4 regions of the Paraburkholderia sp. RL17-347-BIC-D genome follow, and region 2 is predicted to be linked to each of the others. Evidence: riboswitches for the same ligand, from Rfam matches in the RefSeq annotation. Region 2 holds a riboswitch; each other region holds the start of a gene.
What was found. A riboswitch is a leader RNA that binds a small molecule or an ion and turns the genes downstream of it on or off. The one in region 2 is predicted to bind cobalamin.
Positions count from the first base shown of each region.

Region 1 (7,138 bases), on a different contig from region 2:
CTTCGCGCGTATAGGCGCCACCGAACGCATCGACGCAATCAGCCAGACCGTCCTCGTGGAACGCGCCGGTCACGAGCAGCGACGCGGCCATCGACAGCAGCACCGCCACGCCCGCGGGAAATACGCGCAGCGCGGCGAGATACACCACCGCGCTCAATCCGCCGATCAATACACCGACGAGCGGAAAATAACGCGCCGCCGCGTTCAGATAATGCGGCTCATAGCCGACCCAGCGCGGCACGGGCACACGCGTGAAATAGCCGAGTGCCGTGAAGAAATAGCGCAGTTCCGCGAGCGGATTCATGTGTGTGCCGGTCGAGCGTTTCTGTCTGAAGGATCAAGCGGATCACGCATCGCGATTCGCAACGCCGGCCGATTCGAAGCTCGCCATCTCGTTGATGAACGCCGCTGCCGCGCGCAACAGCGGCACCGCGAGCGCCGCGCCAGTGCCTTCGCCAAGACGCATGTCGAGCGACAGCAACGGCAGCGCGCCGAAATGATCGAGCATGCGCCGATGCCCCGCTTCGTTCGACGCATGCGCAAATACGCAATACTCGCGAATGCTCGGCGCGAAGGCGTCGGCGATCAGCAAGGCCGAGGTCGCGATGAAGCCATCGACCAGAATCGTCATACGTGCCTCGGCGGCCGCGAGATAGGCGCCCGCCATCATCGCGATCTCGAAGCCGCCGAAGGTGGCAAGCACGTCGAGCGGATCGGTGGACACGGGGTGACGTGCGAGCGCCGAGGCCAGCACGTTGCGCTTCCTCGCGAGCCCCGCGTTGTCGAGACCCGTGCCGCGGCCGACGCATTCGTCGATCGGCACGCCGCACAACCGGCTCATCAGACACGCGGCCGCCGAGGTGTTCGCAATCCCCATCTCGCCGAAGCCGATCACATTGGTGCCGAGCGCCGCGTGATGCCGCACGCGCGCCGCGCCCGCCTGCATCGCAGCGAGTGCCTGGTCGCGGCTCATGGCCGGCTCGCGCGCGAAATTGCGCGTGCCGGCCGCGACGGGAATGTCGACGAGACCCGCCGTCGACGGCAACGGCGTCGCAATGCCCGCGTTGACGACTTCGAGCTCGATGCCCGAGACGCGGCTCAACGCATTGATCGCCGCGCCGCCGGCGAGGAAGTTGGCGACCATCTGCGCGGTCACCGCCTGCGGATAAGGGCTCACGCCTTCTTCGGCGACACCGTGGTCGCCGGCGAAGACGATCATCGCCGGGCGCGTCACGGTGGGACGCGTCGTGCGCTGAATCAGGCCCATCTGACGCGCGAGCGTTTCGAGCCGGCCGAGACTGCCGGGCGGCTTCGTCTTGGTATCGATGATGTGCTGCAGCTCGTCACCCAGCGTTTGATCGAGCGGTTCGACTTCGGGCAATCCGGGCAAGCGTGGCAAAGAAGTCATGAGCGTGTGTCTGAAAGAGAATGTGGGAATGAAGCGATCAGCTTGCCGGCGTGTCATGTCCGGCAGGCGATTCGTGACGCGCGCGCGGCGCGGGAATCAGCGCCTCGTGATCGCCGTCGCGAATCAGAATCAACGGATAGCCGAATGCGCGGCTCGCCAGCGTGGGGGTCAGCACGTCGTGCACCGGTCCGGCATACGCGCCGCCCGCGCCGTCGAGCAGCAGCGCATGCGTGGCGAAGCGGCGCGCGAGGTTCAGGTCGTGACATGAAAACATCACTGTACGACGAGGCTCGCGCGTCCACGTGGCCAACGCCTCGAGGCAGTCGATCTGATGATGCAGATCGAGATGCGACAACGGCTCGTCGAGCAGCAGCAACGGCGCTTCCTGGCATAGCACCGCCGCCAGCGCCACGCGTTGCCGCTCGCCGCCGGAGAGTGACAGCACATCACGCGCGGCGAACGCGGCGAGGCCCAACAAGTCCAACGCCGCGTGCGCCGCTTCGCGATCAGCTTCGCGCTCCCAGCCCCAGGCGGTGAGATGCGGGAAGCGGTTGAGCATCACGATATCGAGCACGCTCGCGCTGAATGCGTCGGGCGCGTTTTGCGGCATCAGCGCGCGGCGTTGCGCGAGCGGCAGCGGCGGCCAGTCGGCGAGGCGCACGCCGTCGAGTTCGACATGTCCCGCCGACGGTTGCAACAAGCCCGCGAGCGTGGAGAGCAAGGTTGTCTTGCCCGCGCCGTTCGGGCCGGCGACGCACCAGATCTCGCCTGCGTAGAAGGTATGCGTGAAGGCGTCGAGCAAAGTCCGCGCGCCCACACGCAAGGTCAAACGTTGCGCGCTGAGGACGGATTCGGAAATGGAGTGAGCTTGCATCATCGGCGCCTGTGCAGGAGCATCCACAGAAACACCGGCACGCCGATCATCGACGTGATCACGCCGACCGGCAGCTGCGCCGGCGCGATCACGGTACGCGCGATCAGGTCCGCGCCCATCACCGCGACGCCGCCGCCGAGCGCTGCGGCCGGCAGCAGCATGCGCTGATCGTTGCCAAACGCGAGCCGCAGCATGTGCGGCACGACCAGTCCGACAAAGCCGATGGTGCCCGCGGTCGTCACCGCCGCGGCCGCCGCCAGCGAAGCCACCAGATACACCCGCAAACGCAGCGGCATCACCGCGACGCCCAACGCCTGCGCGGCGGCGTCGCCACGCAGCAGCACATTCAGACGCGGCGCGACAGGCACGATCGCAACCAGCACGATAGCGAGGGCGGCGAGCGCCGTCCAGGGCATCGTGCCGCCGTTGAGGTCGCCGGTCAGCCAGAACAGCATGCCGCGCAAGCGATTGTCGGGTGCGAGGTTGAGCAGCAAAGTAATGAGCGCGCCCCAGCCGGCCGCGATCACCGCGCCAGTCAACAGCAAGCGCGGCGACGTGTCCTGCGGCTCGCCGCGCCACAACTCGCGGCGCGCGAGGCCGAGCACCAGCAGGATCGACACGAATGCGCCGGCGAACGCGCTCGCGTCGACGATCCACCATGCGCAACCGGCGATCATCGCGATCAGCGCAAAAGTCGCCGCGCCGCCCGATACGCCCAACACGTAGGGCTCGGCGAGTGGATTGCGCAACAGCACTTGCAGCAACGCGCCGGCCAGCGCGAGCAACGCGCCGCAGGCGAAACCGGCCACTGCGCGCGGCAAGCGCAGCGTGCGGACGATCTCGGCGGCTAAGTCAGAAGAACCGACAGACGACGCATGCGACGGCATCAGCGCTGCCAGCACGCGCATCGGCGCAAGCGACACGCTGCCCAACGCAAGCGACGCCATCAACACCGCCACAGCGATCACGGCGAGCGCAAGCCAGATCGCGGCCGCGCGCTTCGCGCTCATCACGCGCAGTGTCGCGGGCATCGAACTCGCGTGTCGGCTCATGTGTCGGCTCATCCGCACGACCTTAGCGAAGCGACTCGCTCACTGCTGCTGCCAACCAACCGTGAGATACGCACCGCGCCGCGGCGAGTTATACGAGTAGGCCGTTTCATAGTCCTTGTCCAACAGATTCTGGATTTGCGCGGCCACGTACCATGCTTTCGTGATGTTGTAGCGCGCCGACAGATTCACCACGCCATAGCCGCCCAGTTTGCCGCTGCTGTCATTGCTCGGGCCGCTCACGATCCACTCGCCGCCGACGCGCCACGCGGCGATGCTGCGGTTCACCGTCAGCGCCCCGAAGCGCCGCGCACGCCGCACGAGGTCGGCATCGTTGTCGAGGTCGACGGGATTTTGCAGCGTCACCGACGCGCGCACATCCGTCTTGCCGACATGGCCGCTCCACGATCCTTCGAGCCCCTGCACCTTTGCATGGCCGACGTTCTGTGCCAGATAGATACCGGGCGTCACCTGCTCGTAGCTAATCAGATTCGCGTAGCGCGTCTGGAATGCGGTCAGGCGCATCACGCCGAGCGCATTCGATGCGTAGTGCAGCGCGGCTTCGATCGAATGGCTGCGCTCCGGCTGGATCGACGGATTGCCGCTGAACGGATAGTACAGATCGTCGAAGCTGGGCGCGCGAAACGAATCCGAATAGCTTGCGGTCACCTTCCAATGGCCGGTGATGTCGAAGCCATAGCCGAGATAGTAACTGTTCGCTCCGCCGAAATCGGAATACTGGTCGCGCCGCACGTTGGCCTGAATCTGATTGCGCCCGAAGCGCCCCGTATAGCCGACGAAACCTGAATCCACATGCCGGTCGGGCGCCGCGAACGTATCCGAATCGAGGCTCTGATCGAGATGCTCATAGCCGACCTGCAACTTCTGCTGCGCGGCCAGCGCGAAATCGTTCTGCCATGTGTACTGGCGATTGTCGGTATCGAAGCGGCCGTTGTACACGCCGTTGGTATTCGACACGCTGCGGTCGTCACCTTCGGCGACGATGAAGTGCGTCGTCCACCAGTCGGTCAGCCTGCCGTTCGCGAACACCGAGACCTGGCGCACTTTGCTGTACAGGTTGTTCAGATCGGTCGGCACGCCGTACGCATTGTCGTAGCTGTTGTTGCCGTTCGACTGGAAGTAGCTGGCGCCGGCATCCCATTTGTCGTTGAACTTGTGGCGCAGCGAAGCCGAGATGCTCTCGTTCAGATAGCCGTTCGCATTCGGATTGGCGTTGGGCGCCTCGCGTGGATTGAGCGACGAGAAGCCGTCGTCTTTCGACCGCGCGAGCGAGATGCTGAAGGTCGTGTTGCCGTCTTTATCCAATGCGCCGTTCACGCCGGCCTGCTGCGTCTGCGTGTGATAGCTGCCGTAGCCCAGCGAAAAATTGAAACGCGGCGGGTGGTCACCGCCCTCTTTCGTGAATACCTGCACCACGCCGCCAATCGCGCCCGAGCCGTACAACGCCGACACGTTGCCGTTCACCACCTCGACGTGATCGATCTGGTCGAGCGGAATCTGCGCGAGTTGCGGCGCACCCAGGCTCACCGAATCGACCCGCACGCCGTCGATCAGCAGCAGCGATTGCGTCGACGACGCGCCGCGCAAATAGAGGCTGGTGGTCGAACCAGGGCCACCTGTACGTGAGATTTGCGCGCCGGGAGCGAGTTGCAGGAGGCCGGGCAAATCGGTCGCGGTGGTGTCGGCGATATCCTGCTGATCGAACAGCGACGTCTGCGGGATCGCATCGGCGAGTGCTTGCGGCCCGCGCTCCGCGGTCACCACCACGGGCGACAGCACCGCCGAAGACGGCACGGCGGCCGATGAATCCGCCGCCGAGGACGAAGAAGAAGATGAAGGAGCAGCTTGCGCAGGCACGACGATCGGCAGGCCCGCGAAGGCGAGCAACGCCGCGCGGGCGAAGGGGGACAGCATGGGATGAAAGTCCTGTGGATAGCGTGCGCGGCCCGCTTCCCCGCAGGCCGATGCGTAACGAGGCGCCCGCGTATTTAACATTTTCGCGCGTGACGTGCCTCTCCCTCTGGCCGGTATCCGGGCTGGCGACACATCGATTCCGCCTTCCCACGCGTGACGCGCAGTGGCACACTCGCGAGTTGAACTTCCAACACGCGATCAGAATCGACTTGCATGACGAATGCTGTCGCTTACCGTTGCGGGGGCAGCGCAGGTTGGCGCGTTCACGTGAACGGCGCGCCCTGCTTCCCGTTTAACTGCGCGCGCCGTTGAAAAGCGCACGCGGGCACCAGAGTGCGGCAAGTTTAGGAGCGGCCTCGGGGTCCGTCAATAATGCCGGGACCGTGGGCCATCTGTTCTGTTAAGTGCAGGCTATTGTCCGACGCGTGAGTACTTTTTCATCATATGGTCGATAAAAGCCTGCACAAAGCGATGTTGTTACGTCTCGAAACGAGACAATTGTCGGAACCTGCGACATTCCGCGCTAAAATGCGATGTCTTTAGAGGACGCAGCACATGCTCACCGAACTCGAAACACTTTCACAGAATATCGGCAAGCTGATTGCGATCAGCCAACGCCACAATGAAGCGCGACTCGCGCTCGAAGAGCAGCTCGCCCAATCGCGCGCCGAAGTCGAAGCCACGCGCACGGAACTTGCAATGCTGCGCGAGGAACGTAACGCGCTGCAGGCGGAACGCGACGCGCTATCGGCGAAGATCGACGACGCACAGGTGCGCCTGAATGCGATTCTCGAGAAGCTGCCGCGTGCCCGCGCGAACAGCGAGCCGGACAACCAGCTCGATCTGCTCGAGCCGGCTCAGCACGAAGTCGAAGCTGAGAGCGACGTGACCCGCCACGGAGAAAATGCATGACCACCAAGCAGATCGAAGTATCGATCCTCGGCGTGCCCTATCGCCTCGCCTGCTCGCCGGAAACGGAAGCGGCGCTGCTCGAAGCGGTCGCACGCGTCGACGCCGAAATGTCGAAGATCCGCAATAACAGCAACGTGCGCGGCACGGATCGCATTGCTGTCATGGCTGCGCTGTCGCTGGCATCGGAACTGCTTAGACTGCAATCGAGCGTGAGACACGGAGAAGCATTTCCCGCTGAAGAAATCCGGCGTACAATGCATCAAATGAACGAACAGCTGGGTACTGTGATTGAGCAGTACAGCATGCAGTAAGGGTCGTGTGTTATCGTGCTGCCGGTCCTGAGATCGGCGGCGGATTCAAACGGAGTGCGTGAGCACAAGGCGTGCAAGATTCAGCAAACGTTTGAGTTCAATCGGTAGTTCAGCTTCATCGGTTTAGCTTCCCTGCCTGGTTCGCCAAGGTCATATATTCCTTGAACCAATGCCATGTGCACGGTTGCGGAAATTTGTAGCACGGGTGTGCGCGTCACTCTGTCTGATGTACCCGAAGTGTTGCTAACTGCGACCAATTCTGAACCCCCGGTTCAGGATGCCGGCCTAGCGGCTAAGGCGGGGACCTTATTTAGAACGGCATCGGACTTCGGTTCGGTGCCGTTTTTCTTTGGGCGCTGTTTTTTGTACGCCGATTTTCTCCGCATCTTCAACCCCTTAACGTTCAATTCGATTCATGCGCTACTGGCTAATGAAGTCCGAACCGGACGAAGCAAGCATCGATCATCTCGCCAACGCACCGCATCGCACGTTGCCGTGGACCGGCGTGCGCAACTATCAGGCGCGCAATTTCATGCGCGACATGATGCAGGTCGGCGACGGTGTGCTGTTCTATCACTCGAGCTGTCCCGAGCCCGGCATCGCGGGAATCGCCGAGGTATCGTCCACCGCGTATCCGGACCCCACGCAG
Region 1 covers NZ_JARESS010000078.1:8,620-15,757, forward strand. The annotation lists gene P0D96_RS43975 (adenosylcobinamide-GDP ribazoletransferase) at 1-304, opposite strand, end outside; gene cobT (nicotinate-nucleotide--dimethylbenzimidazole phosphoribosyltransferase) at 347-1,408, opposite strand; gene P0D96_RS43985 (ABC transporter ATP-binding protein) at 1,446-2,285, opposite strand; gene P0D96_RS43990 (FecCD family ABC transporter permease) at 2,282-3,334, opposite strand; gene P0D96_RS43995 (TonB-dependent receptor domain-containing protein) at 3,374-5,266, opposite strand; cobalamin riboswitch at 5,358-5,614, opposite strand; gene P0D96_RS44000 (ATPase) at 5,822-6,178, shown strand; gene P0D96_RS44005 (cell division protein ZapA) at 6,175-6,489, shown strand; RNA gene ssrS (6S RNA) at 6,616-6,797, shown strand; gene P0D96_RS44015 (EVE domain-containing protein) at 6,905-7,138, shown strand, end outside.
Region 1: another riboswitch for cobalamin. It lies ahead of P0D96_RS43995 (TonB-dependent receptor domain-containing protein); the one in region 2 lies ahead of cobA (uroporphyrinogen-III C-methyltransferase).

Region 2 (7,138 bases):
GGACGCGGCCCATCCCACGCCGCCGACCAGTCCACCGACAGCGGATCGAACAGATGATCCATCCGCAGATCACGCGCCAGCGCGTCGATCAAACCGGCCTTGCCGCCTTGGCCGTCGCCGACCGGAAAACGCCCCAACGCCAGCAACGTATCGCGCCGCTGCACGCCATCAGGCGATTGCCCGAACGTATGCAAGCCATCGCGAATCTGCGCCTCCTTCAACTCGCACAACCACGCATCGACGCGCGTGAGCAGCGCGTCTTCATCGTCCTGCCCGTTCGGCGCCGCGAGACTCAGCTCCTCATGCAGCTTATGTTCGACGATGGTCGCCAGAATCGTGCGTCGCAACAGCTTCGAGCGGCGCGGATCGACCATCAGCGCTTCATAATATTCGTCGACCTGGCGCTCGAGATCCTGCAAGGGTCCGTAACTTTCGGCGCGCGTGAGCGGCGGCATCAGGTGATCGATGATGACGGCCTGCGCGCGGCGTTTCGCCTGGCTGCCCTCGCCGGGATCGTTGACGATGAACGGATACAGATGCGGCATCGGCCCGAGAATCAGATCGGGCCAGCAGGCATCGCTCAACGCGACGCTCTTGCCGGGCAGCCATTCCAGATTGCCGTGCTTGCCGACATGCACGATCGCGTCGATGCCGAACTGGTGACGCAACCAGAAATAGAACGCCAGATACGCATGCGGCGGCACGAGTTCGGCGTCGTGATAGCTCGCGTAGTCGCCCTGTTCGCGCGAACGCGACGGTTGAATGCCGACGAACACCTGTCCGCAGCGCCAGCCCGCGATCATGAAGCGGCCGCGTCGCAGCTTCGGGTCCTGTTCGGGCGTACCCCAACGTGCGTTGAGAGCCTGGCGCGCCTCGGCGGGCAACGCATTGAAATGCGCGAGATAGTCGTCGAGAGCCAGGCTTTGCAGCGCGGGACGCAGATCGCGCACGACCGGATCGTTGGTCACGCCTTCGGTGAGCTTCTTCAACAACGCGTCGCCGTTCGCGGGCAAGTCGGCGAGACGATAGCCCTCGGCGCGCAGCATCGACAGAATGCCGACCACCGAGGCGGGCGTATCGAGGCCCACGCCATTGCCGATGCGCCCTTCGCTCATCGGATAGTTGGCGAGGATCAGCGCGAGTTTCTTGTCCACGTTATCGAGTGAACGCAGACGGCACCAGCGCCGGCTCAGTTCAGCGAGAAAGCCGACTCGTTCGGCGTCAGGCTGATAACGCACCACGTCGACCTGAGTGTGAGGACAACGGTACGCGAGCCCCTTGAAACTGATCGCGCGCGTGATGATGCGGCCATCCACTTCCGGCAGCGCGATATGCATGGCGATATCGCGCGAATTGAGGCCTTGATTGTCCTTGACCCAATCCTCGCGATTGCCGCCGCTCAGGATCACCTGGAACACCGGCGCATCGCCGGCGAGCGCGAGTGGCTCGGGGTCGTCGATCGCCGACGCGGCGAAGGCGGTCGTATTCAGCACCAGTGCGACATCGTGCTGCGCGCACAGCGACTGCACGACGTCTCGGCTCATCGCATCTTTCAGCGAAGTAATCGCGATCGGCAGCGGATTCAGGCCTTGCGATTCGAGCGCGTCGATCAGCGCATCGAACACGGTCGTATTGGCGGCCTGCAGATGCGCCTTGTAGAACAGGATCGCCGCGACCGGCGCGTCCTGCCGCCAGCGCGCCTGCCAATCGGCAACCGTCGGCGTGTCACGCTCGGGATGGTAGAGCGTCGCGGCAGGCAACGCGCGCGGTGGCGCCGGTTCGCGTCCCCACCCGCAGACACGGTGCGCGATACAGCGCAGGAACGCCTCGGCATTTTGTGGGCCGCCTTCACGCAGATAGCGCCAGAGCTGATGGCACAGATCGGCGCTCGCGGTGCTGCGCGCGAGCAGGTTCGGATCTTCCTGCAGATCGCCGGAAAACATCGCGAGCGTCTGCTGCTTGCGCTCGGCGAGCGCCACCACCTGCTCGATGCCGTAAGGCCAATACGCCTCGCCGCCGAGGTGATCGACCACCACCACGCGTGCATGCTGCAAGACGTCTTCGACATAGAAATCGACCGACGCCGGTTGCCGCAAATACGTGACGTTCGCGAGCCGCACGCTCGGGAAGCCCTCACCCAGGCGCGGAAAAACGCTCGCCAGCAGCGACAGCGTGGTATCGGCGGAACTGAGCACCACGATATCCGCGGGCTGCTGATCGATACGGATCACGCCTTGCGTATCGTCGACAAAACCGCCAGGCGTGGTACGCAGCAGATGCATGAGCGCTTACGCCTGTTGCGTTTCGACGCTCGACGGCACGCCGAGCGCCGCGTCGAACGCGCGCTGCAACGCGGCCTGATCGAGATCCTCGCCGATCAGCACGAAGCGGCTCCGGCCGCTTTCGCCGGCCTGCCAGCGTCGATCGAAATAGCTGTCGAAGCGCCGGCCCACGCCCTGGATCACCAGACGCATCACCGCGCCCGGCAGCGCCGCGAAACCTTTGACGCGGTAAATCGTGTTCGTTTCGACCAGACGCTGCAACGCAGCGATCACCGCTTCGCGCGACGACACATTCGCCTGCACGACCACCGAGTCGAATTCGTCATGATGGTGGTCGGCGTCGTCGGCGGAACCGTGGTGATCGTGGCGCAAGTGGATCGTGTCTTCCGAGGCCGCTTCGAGGCCCAGCAACGTGTGCAGATCGAGTTGCCCCATGTGCGCGCGCACGATCTTCACTTGCGGCGGAATCTCCTCGCGGAGCAACACTTCAACCGCGCTTTGCTGCGCGTCGTCGAGCAAATCCGTCTTGTTCAGAATCACCAGATCGGCCGCGGACAACTGATCTTCAAACAGTTCGTGCAACGGCGACTCGTGATCGAGATTCGGATCGGCCTTGCGTTGCGCATCCACGGCGACGGGGTTGTCGGCAAACTGACCGCTCGCGGCGGCCGGGCCGTCCACCACGGTGACCACGGCATCGACGGTGAAACTGTTCTTGATCTGCGGCCAGTTGAAGGCCTGCACCAGCGGCTTCGGCAACGCGAGACCCGACGTCTCGATCAGCACGTGATCGATCTGATCGCGGCGTTCCACGAGCTTTTCCATCACCGGAAAAAACTCTTCCTGCACGGTGCAGCACAAGCAGCCGTTCGCGAGTTCATACAGTTGGCCTTCGGTTTCGACACCGTTTTCATCGCAACCTATGCCGCAACCCTTGAGGATTTCCCCGTCGATGCCGAGTTCGCCGAACTCGTTGACGATCACCGCGATGCGCTTGCCGCCCGCATGCTGAAGAATATGCCGCAGCAGCGTGGTCTTGCCGCTGCCGAGAAAGCCCGTGACGATGGTGACGGGGATCTTGCGCATTTGAGTTTGCATCGTGAGGTCCATCCGTAGGAGTTGCACGCGCACGCCGCTGTGTCTGTATGGCCATCTGCCTACGCCGGGCAAAACGAGGCACAGGCCCGGCCAGCCACGACGATAACAAAACACGGGGACGAACGACGGCGTTGCCGCGACAACAGAAAAACAGAAAGCGGGAATGAGGTCATGAACGCAGCGCCGCATCCCCGCGGCGTTCGTCCTTCGTATTCTGGCCGGTATCCGGGCTGGCGAAAGCGCCGCTTCCCCTTCCCGGGCGAGTGATTTCTCGCCCAGTGGTGATATGCCGACGCGGCCTTGCGCGTGGACATCGAAGCCGGCTCCGCGGCGCTAATGAACTGAACTTAGCACCACATTTCGCTTACCGTTGCGGGGGCAGCACAGGTTGACCCGATCCATGGCAGGTGGGTACCCTGTTTCCCGTTTAACTGCATGCGCACGAGCGCGCATACGAGCACCAAAGTGCGTGCGAGTGTAGGCCCGCGGCCCGGTGCCGTCAAGGAACCGCAAGCCGCAAGCGCTTATCGGGCGGGGCGCCATGTGCTATCGTATGCGCGCGTTTGGTGCCCGCACATGCATTCGCGTGTGCAGTTAAACGGGAAACAGGCGGCGCTCCATGCGCTCAACCTGTGCTGTCCCCGCAACGGTAAGCGACCTGCGGCGCAATCTTGAGTTGTCTTACGCCGCGCATGCGTTTTTTCGATGCCACTGTCCAGCACATTCCAGCGAATGCGGACGGGAAGGCAAAGCGCATGAGGCCGCCAGCCCGGATACCGGCCAGACGCGGAGGCGGCGAACCTCAGGGCAACATCGCGCCGCCGGCCGCCGGAATCCGCGAGGGACGGATGTGAAGGCGCTGAAGCACGACATAGTGTGTCCACGTATGCGGATTCCGGCTGGAATCGCTACGCGCCACACATTGCGCCGTGCCTGAATCCGTCGTACCGCATGACCCCAAAGTCCGCCGCCTGGCGACCGTCCGCGCTTTACCCCTTTCCGCTTGTCACGACATGGCGCTCGCCATGCACGCCGCGATGACCCGCGCCTGGCTGATCGGCGCCGGCCCCGGCGACGTCGAGCTCATGACCATCAAGGCGACCCGTGCATTGGCGCAGGCCGACGTGGTGCTGGTCGACGATCTGGTGAATCCCGAGGTGCTGCAGTTCGCGCGTGCCGACGCGCTCGTCGTCTACGTCGGCAAACGCGGCGGCCATCCATCCACGCCGCAGGACGGCATCGTCGCGCAGTTGCTCGAACATGTGCGGGCCGGGCGCAGCGTCGCGCGTTTGAAAGGCGGCGATCCGTTCGTATTCGGCCGTGGCGGCGAAGAACAGCAGGCACTGCACGCGGCGGGCATCGAGGTGGAAGTCATCAACGGCATTACTGCGGGAATCGCGGCGCCCGCGGCGATCGGCATTCCCGTCACGCATCGCGATCACGCGCAGGGCGTGGTGTTCGTCACCGGACACGGCGCGGGCAGCGGCGAGCCGGACTGGGCCGCGCTCGCGGCCACCCGCATGACGCTCGTGATCTACATGGGCATGCGGCGGCTCAACGATATCGTCGGCGCGTTGCTCGCGGCCGGCATGAGCGCCGACACGCCGTGCGCGGCGATCGAATCGGCCACGCGTCCCGGGCAACGCCATGCGCTCGCGCGGCTCGGCGAATTCGCCGATATCGTCGCGCGCGCCGGGCTCGGCTCGCCGGCGATCGTGGTGATCGGCGGTGTGGCGTCGCTAGCCTTGGAGCGCGCGGCGGCGCAGGCCGACGCTGCAACGCCGCCCGCAGACGGAACGGATACGCAATGAAAACGCTGAGCGTCGGCATCGGTTGCCGTTTGCACAGCCCGGCTGCGCAGATCGAAGCCGCGGTGCGCGCCGCGCTCGGCGCGCATTCGTTCGACGAAATCCGCAGCGTGGCCTCGGTCGATACCAAAGCCGACGAAACGGGCCTGCTCGAATTTTGCGCACGTCATGCGCTGCCGCTGACATTCTTCAGCCTTGATCAGATCGCGTCGATGCCCGTGGCGGAGCCTTCGGCGGCAGTGCGCGAGCATCTCGGCGTGGACGGTGTTTGCGAGCCGTGTGCGCTGCTTGCCGCGACTGCCGGGCTCGGCGAACCCGGCGCGCTCAATGCGGATCGAGCCCGCCTCGTCGTGCGCAAAACCGTCCATGCCGGCGTCACCGTGGCGATTGCTTCGAGCGCCGCGCACGCCGATAGTGAACACCCAAACAACGACACTCAGTAACAGGACCTGCCATGAAGACCGATCCCGAATCGCATCAACGCATGACCGAGCGTCGCCGCGAAGGCCACGAGAAAAAACAGGCCAACGCCACCGTCGAAAAAGGCCTGCTGATCGTCAACACCGGCACCGGCAAAGGCAAAACCACCGCCGCGTTCGGCATGGCCGTGCGCGTGCTCGGCCACGGCATGCGCCTGGGTGTCGTGCAGTTCATCAAGGGCGCGCTGCACACGTCGGAGCGCGACTTTCTCGGCGCGATCGCCAACTGCGATTTCGTCACGATGGGCGACGGCTACACCTGGAACACGCAGAACCGCGACGCCGACATCGCGACCGCGCGCAAAGGCTGGGACGAAGCGCGCCGCATGATCGAGAGCGGCGATTACCAGATGGTGATCCTCGACGAGCTGAACACGGTACTCAAGTACGAATACCTGCCGCTCGACGAAGTCCTCGCGGTGCTGACCGCGCGCGCGCCCATGCTGCATGTGGTGGTGACCGGCCGCCACGCGCCGGACGCGTTGATCGAAGCCGCCGATCTCGTCACCGAAATGCGCATCGTCAAGCATCCGTATCGCGAGCAAGGCGTGAAAGCGCAGCGCGGCGTGGAGTTCTGAGCGATGGCCGCGTGCCCCGCCCTGTTCATCAGCGCGCCCGCGTCGGGCCAAGGCAAGACCACGATCACGGCGGGTCTCGCGCGCTACCATCGGCGGCTGGGGCGACGCGTGCGCGTCTTCAAGACCGGACCGGACTTTCTCGATCCGATGATTCTGGCGCGCGCGAGCGGCGCGCCCGTGCTCTCACTCGATCTATGGATGGTGGGCGAAGCCGCCTGCCGCACGCTGCTCGCGCAAGCGGCCGCCGAAGCCGATCTGATCCTGATCGAAGGCGTGATGGGTCTGTTCGACGGCACGCCGAGCAGCGCCGATCTCGCCACCACGTTCGGCGTGCCGGTGCTCGCGGTGATTTCGGCGAAGGCGATGGCGCAGACCTTCGGCGCGGTCGCCTTCGGTCTCGCGCAATTCCGGCCGCAGGTGCCGTTTTATGGCGTGCTCGCCAATCGCGTCGGCTCCGCGCGGCATGCGCAGATGCTCGAAGAAGCGTTACCGCCGGAGTTGCGCTGGTGCGGGCACATTGCCGCCAGCGATGAAATCGCGCTGCCCGACCGGCACCTCGGCTTGCATCAGGCGGACGAAATCGACGATCTCGACGCGCGCCTGGATCGTGCCGCTGACACTCTAGGCCGCACCGCGCTCGCCGAACTCCCACCGCCTGTCGAATTCGGCGCGCCCTTATCGGACGTCCTGCCGCGCCTGCTGGAAGGCAAGACAATTGCGATTGCGCGCGACGCCGCGTTCTCGTTCATCTATCCGGCCAACATCGCGCTGCTGGAAGCACTCGGCGCGCAAGTCGCCTTCTTCTCGCCGCTCGCCGACGAAGCACTGCCGGAACACGCCGACGCTTTGTACCTTCCCGGCGGCTACCCTGAACTGCACGCCGAAGCGCTGGC
Region 2 covers NZ_JARESS010000037.1:4,596-11,733, forward strand. The annotation lists gene cobN (cobaltochelatase subunit CobN) at 1-2,282, opposite strand, end outside; gene cobW (cobalamin biosynthesis protein CobW) at 2,289-3,380, opposite strand; cobalamin riboswitch at 3,580-3,860, opposite strand; cobalamin riboswitch at 3,928-4,179, shown strand; gene cobA (uroporphyrinogen-III C-methyltransferase) at 4,418-5,191, shown strand; gene P0D96_RS34350 (cobalamin biosynthesis protein) at 5,188-5,631, shown strand; gene cobO (cob(I)yrinic acid a,c-diamide adenosyltransferase) at 5,643-6,245, shown strand; gene P0D96_RS34360 (cobyrinic acid a,c-diamide synthase CobB) at 6,249-7,138, shown strand, end outside.

Region 3 (7,138 bases), on a different contig from region 2:
CGCGTGAACAACTCGGTCAAATATGTCGGCCGCTTCGGTGGTTTGACGGCGACGGCGGATTACAGCTTCGGCGGCTCCGCGGATTCGTTTCAGAGCAGCGCGGCCTACGGCGGCGCGCTCGATTACGACATGGGCAGCTTTGCCGCCGCGGTGGCCTACGACTACCGCAACGGCGCGATCAACTCGACCGGCATGTGGACCAAGTCGCGCAACTGGAGCGCCTCGGCGCGCGAGCTGCTCGGCGACGTCACGCTGATGGGCGGCTATGAGCACTATTTGTTTAACCCGACCAAGGGCAAGTCGGTGTCGTCGGCATTGTGGTTCGGCGGCGTGCGCTATCTGATCGCGCCGGCTTTCCGCCTGACGGTCGCCGCGTACTACCAGAGCAACAAGGCGGACAACGTGTCGAACTCGTTGATGGGCGTGCTGGGCGCGGACTATATTCTGTCGAAGCGAACCGATGTGTACGCAACGGTCGCGTATGCCGCGTCCACGCACTACGCTAACGACCAGTACACACCCGTCGGTTTGACGAGCGACACCGCGTTTGGTCCGAACCAGACCGGCGTGACGCTCGGCATTCGCCATCGATTCTGAATACTCTGTTTTTCAACGACGGATTCGACGATGCGCCGCGTTCAAGACAGTACACGGCGATCAGGAGCAAGCTGCATGACTTTCAATCTTTCACGACGTATTGGGGTGCTGTGTGCGTCAACCGTCGCTGCCCTGCTAGCGACGCTCGCGCAACCCGCGCTCGCGGTCCATGCTTACGAGCCGCATCTGAAGCCGGTGGCGACGATCTCGGATACGCGCTTCACGCTCGACACGCCGCAAGGGCACGCGGAATTTCCGCTGTATCTGTCGAAGGATTGGAACGTCGCGCAGCCGCAAGTGTCGCGCGCGGTGATCGTGATTCATGGCAAGCTGCGCAACGCGGACGTGTACTTTCGCACCGCGCAGAATGCTCGCGATGCCGCGCACGCGGACCCCGACGCCACGCTGTTGATCGCGCCGCAATTCCTCGCCACGCTAGACACGCGCGTGCATGACGAACCGGCCGATCTGCTGCGCTGGACCGGCGACGCCTGGATGGGCGGCGAAGCGGCGCGCGCGCCGCTGCCGATCAGTTCCTACGAGGTGCTCGACGCGATCGTCGCGCGTCTTGCCGATCGCAAGCTGTTTCCCAATCTGCGGCACGTGGTGTTCGCCGGGCATTCGGGCGGCGGGCAAGTCGTGCAGCGCTACGCCGTCGCGGCGCGCAACATCGCCGCGCTGACCGGCGAGGGCATCGACGTGCGTTACGTGGTGGCGAGTCCGTCCACGTATGCCTATTTCGATGCGCAACGGCCCAACGCGCAAGGCATTGCCGCGCCGTTCGATGCCGCGCAATGTCCCGACTTCAATCAATGGAAATACGGCATGGACAACCGGCCGCCCTATCTCGACGACCGAACACCCGCGCAACTCGAAGCGACCTATGCGGCGCGCCGGATCGACTACCTCGTCGGCGGCGCGGATGACGATCCGCAGCAAAGCGCGCTCGACAGAACCTGCGCCGCCGAAGCGCAAGGGCCGCAACGCGTCGCGCGCGCCGAGGCGTACTACCGGTATATCCAGTCGCGTCATCCGGACGGTTTGAAGCAGCGCTTTCATATCGTGCCGGGCGTGGGGCACAACGGCGCGCGCATGCTGACGTCGGTGTGCGCGCTGGCGGCGATGTTCGACACTCCGGGATGCGAGCAATGAGCGAAGCGACCTTCAATCAACGCGACGGTACCGCGTCCGAAGCCGACACGTCGAACGGCCTGAGTCCGTCGATGGTGCGGCGCGCGATCTTCGCCTCCGTCCTCGGTAACGGCTTAGAGTGGTTCGACTTTCTGATCTACGGCTACTTCGCGAAGATCATCGCGCAAGTGTTCTTTCCCGGCGGCAGTGGATTCGTGTCGATCATGCTGACGCTCGCCACGTTCGCCGTCGGTTTCATCGTGCGGCCGATCGGCGGCATTCTGCTCGGCATCTACGCGGACCGCGCGGGGCGCCGCAAAGCGCTTTCGCTGCTGATCATTTCGATGGCGGCCAGCACGCTGCTGATGGGTCTCACGCCGGGCTATGCGCGCATTGGCATCGCGGCGCCGCTGCTGGTGGTGCTCGCGCGCCTGTTGCAAGGGCTCTCCGTGGGCGGACAGTTCGCGACGGCATCGGCGATGCTGGTCGAGTATGCGCCGCCGCACAAGAAGATGTTTTACGGCAGCTTCAATATGTCGGCGCAGGCGTTCGCGTTGCTGCTGTCGTCCGGGGTCGGCTATCTGCTGACCACGCAACTCACCCATGAGCAACTGGTGGCGTGGGGCTGGCGACTGCCGTTTCTGTTCGGCGCGTTGGCCGGGCCGTTTGGCTTCTACATCCGGCATCGCGTGGCCGAATCGCCGGAGTTCGAGCGGCTGCTCGATCACAAGGACAAACCGCCGCGCGTCACGATCCGCCAGTTCTTCCGCGACAACGGCGATGCGGCGATCTGCGCGATGGGCGTGATCATCATCGGGGCGGCGACCAATTATGTGTGGCACTCGTATCTGTCGGTGTATGTCGAACGGCAATTGCATTTGCCGCTCTCCACCGCGTTGCTCGGCGCGTTCGTGTCCGGCGTGTTGAATCTGTTTCTGTTTCCGCTGTCGGGCAAGCTCGCCGATCGTTATGACGCGTACCGGTTGTTCTATCCGATCGTGATCGCGTGGATGGTCTGCGTGTATCCGCTGTATCACTTCGTCGTGACGAATCCGACGCCGGGGCATCTGTTCATCGCGCAGATGATCGCCACGGTGTTCCTCGCCGCAATGTCCGGTGCGCATCCCGGCATGCTCGCAACATTGTTCCCGGTGCGCAGCCGTTCGGCGGGTGTGGCGCTCTCGTACAACATCGCGGTGACGCTGTTCGGCGGCATGGCACCGCTCACCATCACCGGCTTGACGCGCGTGACCGGCAGCAGTCTCACGCCCGCCTTCTACCTGATTTTTGCCGGCTTCGTGTCGCTCGCGATGGTGTACTTCACGCGCGCCGGACGCATGTCGGGCGGCGCGGCGGCGAGGCCCGCCACCCATTGATCAACCACGAGCCTATTGCATGACCCAGCCTTTCATCACAGACGACGAACGCGCGCCGAATGAGCATCCGGTCACGGTCGTCGCAAGCCGGCATCTGAGCGTCACGACGCAAGCCGGCAGCGGCACCGTGCCCGTGTTTTCGAACGGCGACTGGCTAGCGCCGACGCGCGAAGTCCAACGCGCCGTGATTCTGATTCATGGCCGCCTGCGCAACGGCGACACGTATTTCGAACTCGCGCAGCGTTCCTGCGCGCTCGCCGGCGGCAGTGCGGCCGATACGCTGCTGATCGTGCCGCAGTTTCTCGCGACGGCGGATGTCGAGGCGCACGAGGTGCCGCCGTCCACGTTGCATTGGGACTGGACGAGCTGGATGGGCGGGGAGAACGCGGAGGGTCCCGCGCCGATCAGTTCGTTCGATGTGCTCGACGCCATTCTGCATACGCTTGCTTCGCGCGAGCAGTTCGCGTCGCTTGCCGAGGTGGTGATCGCGGGGCACTCGGGCGGCGCACAAGTCGTGCAGCGCTATGCGGTGGTGGCGCGCGACGAGGCGCCGCTCGCGGCGCGCGGCATCGCGCTGCGCTACGTGGTCGCGAATTCTTCGTCATATGTGTACTTCGATGCGATGCGGCCGGTTGCGTCCGGCGAATTCGCGGCGTTCGATCGGGCGATGTGTCCGTCGTTCAATCGCTGGAAATATGGGCTCGAGGATTTGCCGGGCTATGCGGGCGACGCGGCTTCTGCCGCAGCGCTCGAAGCGCGTTACGCGCAGCGTGACGTCACCGTGCTGCTCGGCGGCGCGGATTGCGATCCGCAGCATCCGGCGCTCGACCGTTCATGCGCGGCGCTGGCGCAAGGGGAACACCGGCTCGGGCGCGGGCTGGCTTATGCGCGCTATATGACGTTGCGGCATCCGGAAGGATTGGCGAAGCACCGGACGTATGTGATCGATGGTGTCGGGCACGATGCCAAGGGGATTTTTGCTTCGGCGCAAGGACTGGCGGCTTTGTTTGCTACTGGGCTGTGAGTGCGCATGGGCACGAAGCGTGCTATCGCGCTAATACCTGTGAGTGACTTCAAGGACCGCGCCGACATGAACAGAACCCGATTACTTGTCACCTCGCTTGCCGCTGCATCGCTGGGCGTCTTGTTGACCGGCAGCGCATATGCCGACGATGCGCCTAGCCCGTGTACCTCGCTGAAACGGATCGTCGCGGCCACCCCTGGCGGGCTCGCTTCATTGACGCCGGACGACGGCAAGGGCGTCGCGCAACCTTATGGCGACGACGCGCAATGTTCGGCGAGCCGCGGTGCGTATCAATGCAACTGGACGCCGCATCACGACGCCGGTTCGAATGCAGACGCGCTGCAAGCTGTCGCGGCGGACATCGCATCGTGTCTGCCGGACGCCACGCACGATCAGAATTCGCCGGGACGTCAGCACTTTTATCTGGGTGCGAAGGGCAAGCGGACCGACATCACGCTGACGCCGACCGGTTCGAACAAGCTGCGTCTGGTGGTGTCGGGTAAGTAAACCGCCGCACGAAGGTGGCTAGCGTGAGGCCGGCCACCATGTCCAGCCGCGCGACGAGCGCCGCAACTCGATTATCGAAAGCGGCGCGATTTCAATGCGCGGAAACACGGCGGGCGATGCCCCTAGCGCATGCACGATCGCTGCCCGGAGCACCGGCGCATGGGTGACGGCGATCACGTCGCGCGCATGGTTGGGTGCACGATCCTTCGCGCCGTTTTGCGCGTCGAGCCATTCTCCTACCCGTTTCACGAGTTGACTGAACGACTCGCCGCCGTGCGGCGCGGCGTCGGGATCGCGCGCCCATGCGGCGAGGTCTTGCGGCGCTTCGGCAGCGAGGTCGGCCAACCGCCGCCCCTGCCATGCGCCGTAGTTCATATCCGCCAGACCGGCGTCGACCGATGCCGCGAGGCCCAGGGCGGCTGCCGTCTCGCGCGCGCAGACGGCCGGGCTGACGAAAGCGGCCGCGTCGTCCACTGTCGCGAGACGCGTGCGCGCCGCTTGGGCTTCGGCGAGGCCACGGGCGTCGAGCGGGTCGTCGGCAGGAAAACGGCCTGCGCGCTGGGCGGCGGTCGATGCGTGGCTGATCAGTAACAGCCGAGTGTCCATTCTGTTCATGTCCTGTGAAGCGGCGCCCCGAAGCCGAACGCGAGCGGGATGAAGCGTACGTTTTGCGTTGCCGGGTGCCGAAGTTTAGCGCGTAGAATAGCGGGACTGCGAAGCGCGGAAGCCGGTGAGAGCCCGGCGCGGTCGCGCCACTGTAATCGGCAGCACAAGCCGAAAGCCAGACCTGAGCTTCGCACCAATCCTCTGCAATGACTATCGGGGCGCGTTACCCCAGGAGATGTCCATCATGAACGACGCTGTTTTCGATCCCGCCAACCAGCCTGTTGCTCAACCCACGCCGATTCCGCTGCGCGAGTTGTTGCCCTGGGTCGTGTTCGGCGGTTTGCTGTTGTTGCTCGCTCTTTACTTCGTGGGTGCGGAACAGGGCGCCACCTCGCTGGTGCCGGGCATGTACGTGCATGAGTTCGTGCACGACGGCCGCCATCTGCTCGGCTTTCCCTGCCACTAACGGAGTCGACCATGGTTGGTAAATTGTTGGTACGCGGGATGCTTGCAGGCATCGCCGCGGGACTGCTCACGTTCGGCTTTGCCCGGGTGGTGGGCGAGCCGCAGGTGAATCAGGCGATTTCGTTCGAAGAAAAAGCCGACGCCGCGAAAGGCGAGGCCGCTGAACCCGAGATTGTGAGCCGCGATACGCAGCGGGGTATCGGCCTGTTGACTGGCGTGGTGACTTACGGCGCGGCATTCGGCGGGCTGTTCTCGCTGGTGTTCGCGTACGCCTATGGACGAGTGGGCGCATTGAGCCCGCGCGCGTTGTCCGCGTGGCTTGCGCTTGGCGCGTTCATTGCGCTGGCGGTCGTGCCGAATCTGAAGTATCCGGCGAACCCGCCTTCGGTCGGCGACCCTGAAACGATTGGGACGCGGACGGGTTTGTTCTTCCTGATGATTGCGATATCGCTGGCCGCGATGGTGTTTTCGCTCAAGGTGCGGCGCCGTGCGGCTATGAAGCTTGGCGCGTGGAACGGCTCGATTGTGGGGGCGGCGGTGTTCATCGTGATCATCGCCGCGGTGCAGTTGTCGATGCCCACGATCAACGAAGTGCCGGAGGCTTTCCCGGCGGTGCTGCTGTGGAAATTCCGCGTCGCGGCGCTGGGCATGCAGGCGATTATGTGGGCGACGATCGGGCTGCTGTTTGGGGCGCTGGTTGAGCGGAGTGCGTTTATGCGGGTGGGGGGAAGGTCGGCGGTGAAGTCGGTTTGATGCTTTGGATTTGGTGAGCGCAACAGGTTTGGTGGTTGCGCTCCGCGTCTTGCTCTCGCACTTCGCTCTCCGTGCTTTGCGCGCAGTGGTCAAGAAGGGTTCTGCGTCAAGGAGTTGGGGCGGTTGTGGGGTGGTTATCCACAGGCTTGCGAACAATTTCTGTTGATAACTTTGCGCGCGCGACACTGCGCCCAAATGAATACTTTCAACCAGATGGCGAGAGGATGCTGAACCGGCAGTTTGTCGTGGAGAGTACTTGACCACATTGCCGCCTAGCCGTGGCTCAACTGGACTTTCTTTCATCACGTCAGCAAGGGACGCGTTACACCCGGCACGCACTTGGATTGAAGTCCTTGAGCAGCGACCCACAGAAATGTCCGCGCGACAGCGCTAGTACCCGCAACCATATCGCGTGAACCTTCCGGGCGAATCCGGTTCCCCCTTTCTGTCTGCAAAGTCACTTGTCCCTGAGGACTATCCAGCTCCCTCAGCAACCCCCGTCGTATCTGCGCGTTCCAAGCATGGCTGCCTTGGCCCGCCTCGTGCGAGTTTTTTTCTGCGCTGACTGGACAGAATATCGCTGGGTGTGATTTCCGGGGCACTGCATGAACCTTTGGGACAACCTGGATTGCCCTTTCCGTAGTTGAAAAATTCGGCGTGGCGCACTTCACTCACCTAG
Region 3 covers NZ_JARESS010000020.1:158,531-165,668, forward strand. The annotation lists gene P0D96_RS25600 (porin) at 1-597, shown strand, start outside; gene P0D96_RS25605 (alpha/beta hydrolase) at 673-1,749, shown strand; gene P0D96_RS25610 (MFS transporter) at 1,746-3,104, shown strand; gene P0D96_RS25615 (alpha/beta hydrolase) at 3,124-4,128, shown strand; gene P0D96_RS25620 (hypothetical protein) at 4,195-4,635, shown strand; gene P0D96_RS25625 (histidine phosphatase family protein) at 4,654-5,241, opposite strand; adenosylcobalamin (AdoCbl) riboswitch at 5,330-5,483, shown strand; gene P0D96_RS25630 (CbtB domain-containing protein) at 5,486-5,707, shown strand; gene P0D96_RS25635 (CbtA family protein) at 5,719-6,459, shown strand.
Region 3: another riboswitch for cobalamin. It lies ahead of P0D96_RS25630 (CbtB domain-containing protein); the one in region 2 lies ahead of cobA (uroporphyrinogen-III C-methyltransferase).

Region 4 (7,138 bases), on a different contig from region 2:
CGGCGAGCGTATAGCCGTCGGGCGGATTGAGCAGGCAGGTGCCGAAACGCAATTCGCCACTCGTCGTGATGGCGGCCGGCACGGCCAGCATCGCGGCAATTTCGCGCGCCATCAGGTTGACGCCGGCGAGGCCGCCGAGCAGCGGCACGACCGCGCTGCCGTCTTCGGCAACGGCCAGCACCGGCGGCTCGACGCCCTTGTTCGACAACGATGGCGCGAGGCAACGAATCACGATCCCTGTCGCGCACAACGCGACGATCGGCGTGCCGCGCGCATACAGTTCCCGCAGATGCGCGCCGAGTTCGTTATACGACACGTCCGCTTCGACGCGTCCTTGCAACGCATGCACCTGGCTGCCGGCATACAACGCCTGAATGCGCCGCGCCGTCGCCAACGCGCCCGTGCCGAGAATCACGATCGCGGGCGCGCTCATCCTTGCCATTTTTCCCCCGGCACCACGAGCAGCGAGAAATACGGCGACGCCATCGGATCCACTTCGGCGAGCGGCACGATGCGTTGATTGCCCATCGTCGCGCGTTCGACGTAGAGCGCGCGGTCCGCGAGACCGAGTTCGCCGAGCACGCGCCGCACCTTGTCGAAGTTGCGGCCGAGTTTCATCACGACGGCGGCGTCGGCGTCGGCGAGACGCCGGCGCAGTTCGTCTTCCGGCAACACGCCCGAGAGTACCGACAGGCTCTGATTGCGATACACCAGCGGCGCGCCGAGCACGGCGGCGCCGCCGAGCATCGAGCAGACGCCGGGCACCACTTCGCTTTCGTAGCGCGCCGCAAGGCGATCGTGCAGATACATGTACGAGCCGTAGAAGAACGGATCGCCCTCGCAGATCACCGCGACGTCGCGGCCCGCATCGAGGTGAGCGGCGACGACTTCCGCGGCGGTGTCGTAGAAGTCGGCGATGATCGCTTCATACGAAAGCGGCGGTTCGAGCGCCTCCGTCGTGACGGGATACACCAGCGGCAGATGCTGTTGCGCGTCGTGCAAATGCGCCTCGATGATGCTGAACGCGTTGCCTTTCTTGCCCTTGGCGACGAAGTACGCGACCACCGGCGACGCCTTCAGCAAACGCAGCGCTTTCAGTGTGATGAGTTCCGGGTCGCCGGGGCCGACGCCGAGTCCGAACAAACGTCCTTGCGCCGTCATTTATTCGACCTCCGTGGCCAGCGCGTTCACCGCGGCTGCCGCCATCGCGCTGCCGCCGCGCCGGCCATGCACCACCACGTAGGGCACGCCGCGGCTGTCGTCCGCGAGCATGGCTTTGGATTCGGCCGCGCCGACAAAACCCACTGGAAAGCCGAGAATCAGCGCGGGTTTGGGCGCACCGGCGTCGAGCATATCGAGCAGATGAAAGAGGGCGGTCGGCGCATTGCCGATCACCACGACGCTGCCCGCCAGATGTGGCCGCCACAATTCGAGCGCCGCCGCCGAGCGTGTATTGCCGAGTTCGCGTGCGAGCGACGGCACGTCCGGATGCGCGAGCGTACAGATGACTTCGTTGTGCGCCGGCAGCCGCGCACGCGTGATGCCTTGCGCGACCATGCCGGCATCGCACAGGATCGGCGCGCCTTGCGCGAGCGCCGCGCGGCCCGCTGCGCCCGCGCCTGCGGACGATTGCAGATCGTCGATCACGTCGACCATGCCGCACGCGTGGATCACGCGCACCGCGAGTTTCTCGAGGTCGGCGGGAATGCGCGACAAGTCGGCCTCCGCGCGAATCGTCGCGAAGGATTGGCGATAGATCTCCTGACCGTCGCGAATGTAATCAAGCATCGGTGTCACTCCGGGCGAGGCGTTCGAGCATGTCGGCGGCCTGGCCGATCGTCAGTTGGCGCGCGACGCACTGGCCGAAACCGGGCTGGCCGTCGCGTCGATAAAGGTCATAGAGGCCGGGCGCGGCTCCGAGCAGCGTGTACGGTGCGCAATGCGCGGCGGCGCACGAGCGCGAGCAGCCGCTCAGATGCACGTCGACGTCCGCAGGCAGGCGGGCCGCGAGGCGCAGCGCGTCGGACTTGGTGTCGGCGAGGCCCTTCACGCAGCCGCTCGATCCGGCGCACGCGATCAGGCGCGTGATGGCTTGCGCGGAATCGCAGGCGAGACCGAGCGTGTTCAGACCGGACAGCACTGTCGGGACGGCGTGCGTGGCGATGTCGGGTAGCAGCACGCTTTGCCAGGGTGTTAGGCGAAGCGTGCCGTTGCCGTGCTGTTGCGAAAGTGTCGCGAGGCCGTTAAGGGTGTCGGCGTCGAGGCGTCCGAGCGACGGCTGGCCGCCGACGTGCCAGGTTTCGGCCACGCGTTGAGCGTGGGCGCCGAGGCGGAGGCTGGCGTCGGCCGGTGCAACGCGATGCCACTTGGCCAGCTTCGCGTTTTGCGTCAGTGGGAAGTCGAGATATCGCTGAGCGTGACGCAGTACAGCATTGACGGAATGCGCGGCTAGCAGATGGCGCATGCGCGTGGCGTCGGCGGAAGCGAGGTCGAGGAATGTGAGGAGCAGCGCGCGGACTAGTGCGGTGACTTGCGAAGGAAGTATCGCGGCTAATGCGCCTGTGCCGTCTGCGCGGGGCTTGTCCGGCGCGATGCGCTCGCTGTGTGCTAAAAAGCCAGCAGACTCGCTAACAGGCGGACAACCCGCCAACCCGAACACGAACCGCACGCCATCCGCCTCTTGCGATGCCGCCAGCCACACATCGTGCGGATGATCCACTCTCGCGAGCCGCTCGCCGCCGTCCAGCAGCAGCGCGAATTTCGGCGATAGCGCCGCGAAACGCGCTTCGCTTTGCAGCATCGTGAGCAACTCGGCGCTTAGCGGGCGCGTGTCGAACAGGGCGAACGGATCGCGTCCGGCAGCGGGGCTGATCATTACGTTGCGCACGTCGTCGGCTGCGGCTGCGGCGAGTGCGTCCGCAGCGTTCCCCGCGCCGGTCGCCGGCATCGGCCCGAGACCCGCATCGACCAAAGCCGCAATCAACGCCGCCTCGTCACCGCGCTTCACCCCACGCACCTGCACATTCGCCCGATTGGTCAGCTCGATCACCCCGGCCGCGTACCGTGCGCTGGCCTGCGCGACCGCCCGAGCCTGCGCCGCGCTCAATTCACCGCCGGGCAACTTGATCCGGCAAATCCCGCCGTCGCGCGCGGCGACGATGCGCAGCAGCCCCGGACACGCCGAGGGCCGCAGCGTGAGAGCCGCGTCGGATAAAACGGTGAAAGGCGAAGCTTGATTCAAGACGGACACCGGGTTTAGCGTCGCGCGACGGCCCGAGCAAGCCGCGAGGCGGGCATTGCTACGGCATCGGTACACCCCGCCCGATGTTGGCTGGCACGAACAGTCTCGCCGGCAGGTCTCCTGGCTGGCAGGTCGTGGTCCGCCGCGGCCTTCCCGGTCGAACCAGTGGCGTGGAGCGCAGGCGGACTCGCTGCATACAGTTGCGGGGGCAGCCACAGCGGCACTGTGTTCCCTCTTCGGCCCCGAAGGGCACCGGCGGCTGTATTATGCCTTTTTTCGAACAGCACAACGAGGCTGGACGCTTTGATCGGCGTGGCACAGCGCATTATTTGAAGACACAGAACGAGGATGGATGCATGCCGGCGTGGCTGACGGTGGTGGGCATAGGCGACGACGGCTTCGCCGGTTTGGGAAGGCCCGCGCGGCGTGCTTTGCTGGAAGCATCAGTGGTGTACGGCGGCGAACGCCATCTGGCGATGCTGCCCGCGCGCCTCACTGCGCGCCGTGCCGCGTGGCCGCGTCCGTTCGATCTCGCACCGCTGCTCGCCGAGCGCGGTGGCGCCGTGTGCGTGCTGGCGAGCGGCGACCCGATGCTGTTCGGCGTCGGCGCGACGCTCGCGCGGCAATTGCCGGCGGGGGAGTTGCGGGTGCTGCCCGCGCCCTCGTCGTTGTCGCTCGCGGCCGCGCGCCTCGGCTGGCCGTTGCAGGACATCGCGACGGTGTCGCTGGTGGGCCGGCCGTTGTCCACGCTGAACGCGCATCTGCACGACGGCGCGCGCGTGTTCGTGCTGAGCGCGGACGGCCGCACGCCCGCGGCGCTCGCAGAACTACTGAATGCACGCGGTTTCGGGGCGACACGCATGAGCGTGCTGGAACACCTGGGCGGCGAGTTGGAACGGCGCATCGACGGCCGCGCGGATCAGTGGTCCGCGGGCGAGGTGGCCGCGCTGAACCTGATCGCGCTCGACTGCCGTGCCACTGAAGGCGCGCCGCGTCTGCCGCTGACCTGCGGTTTGCCCGACGACGCCTTTCGCCACGACGGCCAGTTGACCAAGCGTGACGTGCGCGCGATCACGCTCGCGCGCCTCGCGCCGACGCCGGGCGAATTGCTGTGGGACGTGGGCGCGGGCAGCGGCTCGATCGGCATCGAATGGATGCGCGCGCATGCCACCTGCCGCGCGATCGCGATTGAAGGACACGCGGAGCGGCAACGCTTTATCGAACACAATCGCGATGCGCTGGGTGTGCCGGGCCTGCAACTCGTGGCGGGCCGCGCACCTGAAGCGCTGCAGGGGTTGCCGGTGCCGGACGCCGTGTTCATCGGCGGCGGCGTGACGGCGCCGGGCGTGCTGGAGGCTTGCTGGGCCAGTCTGCGCGAAGGCGGCCGGTTGGTCGCCAATGCGGTCACGTTGCAAGGCGAGGCGGCGTTGGCGGCATGGCGCGAGCGGCATGGCGGGACGTTGACGCGGATCGCGTTGGCGGATGCGCAACCGCTCGGCGGTTTCGATACGTGGCGGCAGGCGTTGCCGATTACGCTGTTGGAGGCGACGAAGCCGGTCGGGGGCGGGGACGTGAACGCCGCTGGAACCGCTAACGCGATTGACGCCGCGACTGCCGAGAGTTTCACGAACGCTACCAACGTTAAGACCGGCACGAACGCCAAGAACGACGCGAACGCCAAGAGTGCCACGAACGCCGTGAGCTCCACGAGTGTCACGAACGAAGCGAAAGCTACGAAAGGCACAAGCACCACCAACACCGACTTACCGCAAAAACCCTGATGCGCGAAGAAACGCCCGAACACCCCGCGCCGCTGCGTAGCGGCTACACGACCGGCAGTTGCGCCACCGCGACGTCGCTGGCGGCGGCGCGTCTGTTGCTCGCGGGTGTCGTCAGCGAGGTCGCCGAGATCGTGTTGCCGAAGGGCCAGCATGTGCCAATGCCGCTGGTGTTCTGCCGCCTGATCGACAACGGCAGCGGCGGCGCCGAAGCCGGCACCGTCAAGGACGCCGGCGACGATCCCGACGTCACGCACGGCGCGGTCGTCTTCGCTCGCGTGCGCCTCGTCGCCGAACCGGGCGTGATATTTCGCGCGGGGCCGGGCGTCGGCACGGTGACGCGCGCGGGATTGACGCTGCCGGTCGGCGAACCCGCCATCAACCCGGTGCCGCGCAGAATGATGACCGAGCATCTCGCCGAACTCGCAGCGGAGCATGCGTATGGCGGCGGCTTCGAAGTGACGATCGGCGTGGAAGGCGGCGAAGCGCTCGCGCTGAAAACGATGAACCCGCGCCTCGGCATTCTCGGCGGGTTGTCGATCCTCGGCACCACCGGTATCGTGCGGCCCTTCTCGTGCTCGGCGTATATCGCGTCGATCCATCAGGGCATCGACGTCGCGCGCGCGAACGGCTACACGCATCTCGCCGCCTGCACCGGCAACGCGAGCGAGGACGCAATGCGCGCGCATTACGGCCTGCCGGATATCGCATTGATCGAAATGGGCGACTTCGTCGGCGCGGTGCTCAAGCATATGAAGCGCGCGCCCGTCGAGCGCCTGAGCGTGTGCGGCGGCTTCGGCAAGCTCAGCAAGCTGGCGGCGGGGCATCTCGACCTGCATAGCCGCAATTCGAGCATCGACCTCGAACGGCTCGCGCAATGGGCCGCCGAACAGGGTGCCGACGACGCGCTTCAGGCTGCGATCCGTGCGGCCAACACAAGTCAGCAGGCGGTTGCGCTGGCGCGCGCGCAGCAGGTGCCGCTCGGCGATATCGTCTGCCGGCATGCGCTGGCGGTGGCGCGCGAGATCGTGCCGCCGCAGGTCAACGTCGAAATGTTCGCGATCGATCGCCAGGGCAAGCTGATCGGAGCCGCGCAATGAAGCGGATTCTGCTACTCGGCGGTACCGGCGACGCGCTGCGGATCGCGCGGCAACTCGGCGCTGAGCACGTGTATAGTCTCGCCGGCCTCGGCAAGGTGCCGGACGATCTGGCGTGCACGGTGCGCGTGGGCGGCTTCGGCGGCAGCGAAGGCATGGCACGCTACATCGAAAGCGAAGGCATTGGTCTCGTGATCGACGCGACACATCCCTATGCCGCGCAAATTAGCGCAAATGCGGCGCAGGCGAGCCGCGCCATGCGCGTGCCATATTGGGCGCTACGCCGCCCGGCCTGGCAGCCGCAAGCCGGCGACGACTGGCGCATGGTCGGCAACTGGAACGAGCTCACGGATGCGCTCGCGCCGTTCAGAAAGCCGCTCTTCACGCTCGGCCGCGAGCCGCTCGCGCATCTCGACGAGATTCCCCCGCATCAGTTCTGGATCGTGCGTTGTCTCGAAGCACACGCAGACACGCCGCGTGCGCGGATACTCGCGGCGCGCGGTCCGTTCACGCCCGAAGGCGAGCGCGCGTTGTTCGCGCTGCAAGCATTCGACGTGGTCGTCAGTAAAAACAGCGGCGGCAACGCAACCGAGGCGAAACTCGAAGTCGCGCGTGAACGCGGTTTGCCAGTCGTGATGCTGCGCCGTCCCGAGTTACCGGCGGCGGAGCGGGAATTCGAAAGCGTTTCAGGTCTGCTCGACGCGCTGCAAGCCGCAGCCTGAATCGTGCATGCATGCCATGCGGCCTCAACGAATCATGGAGTAGTGAATGACGGTGTTTTTTATCGGTGCGGGTCCCGGCGACCCGGAACTGATCACGGTAAAAGGGCAGCGCCTCGTGCGCAGCTGTCCGGTGATCCTGTACGCGGGTTCGCTCGTGCCGGCCGCGGTGCTCGAAGGTCACGCGGCGCAGCAGGTCGTCAACACCGCCGAGCTCGACCTCGATCAGATCATCGCGTTGCTCGCGGCCGCGCATGCCAAAGGCCAGGATGTGGCGCGCGTGCATTCCGGCGATCCGTCCTT
Region 4 covers NZ_JARESS010000011.1:93,318-100,455, forward strand. The annotation lists gene cobJ (precorrin-3B C(17)-methyltransferase) at 1-433, opposite strand, end outside; gene P0D96_RS17125 (precorrin-2 C(20)-methyltransferase) at 430-1,161, opposite strand; gene P0D96_RS17130 (precorrin-8X methylmutase) at 1,162-1,788, opposite strand; gene cobG (precorrin-3B synthase) at 1,781-3,250, opposite strand; cobalamin riboswitch at 3,335-3,513, opposite strand; gene cbiE (precorrin-6y C5,15-methyltransferase (decarboxylating) subunit CbiE) at 3,598-5,022, shown strand; gene P0D96_RS17145 (cobalt-precorrin-5B (C(1))-methyltransferase) at 5,022-6,119, shown strand; gene P0D96_RS17150 (cobalt-precorrin-6A reductase) at 6,116-6,838, shown strand; gene cobM (precorrin-4 C(11)-methyltransferase) at 6,885-7,138, shown strand, end outside.
Region 4: another riboswitch for cobalamin. It lies ahead of cobG (precorrin-3B synthase); the one in region 2 lies ahead of cobA (uroporphyrinogen-III C-methyltransferase).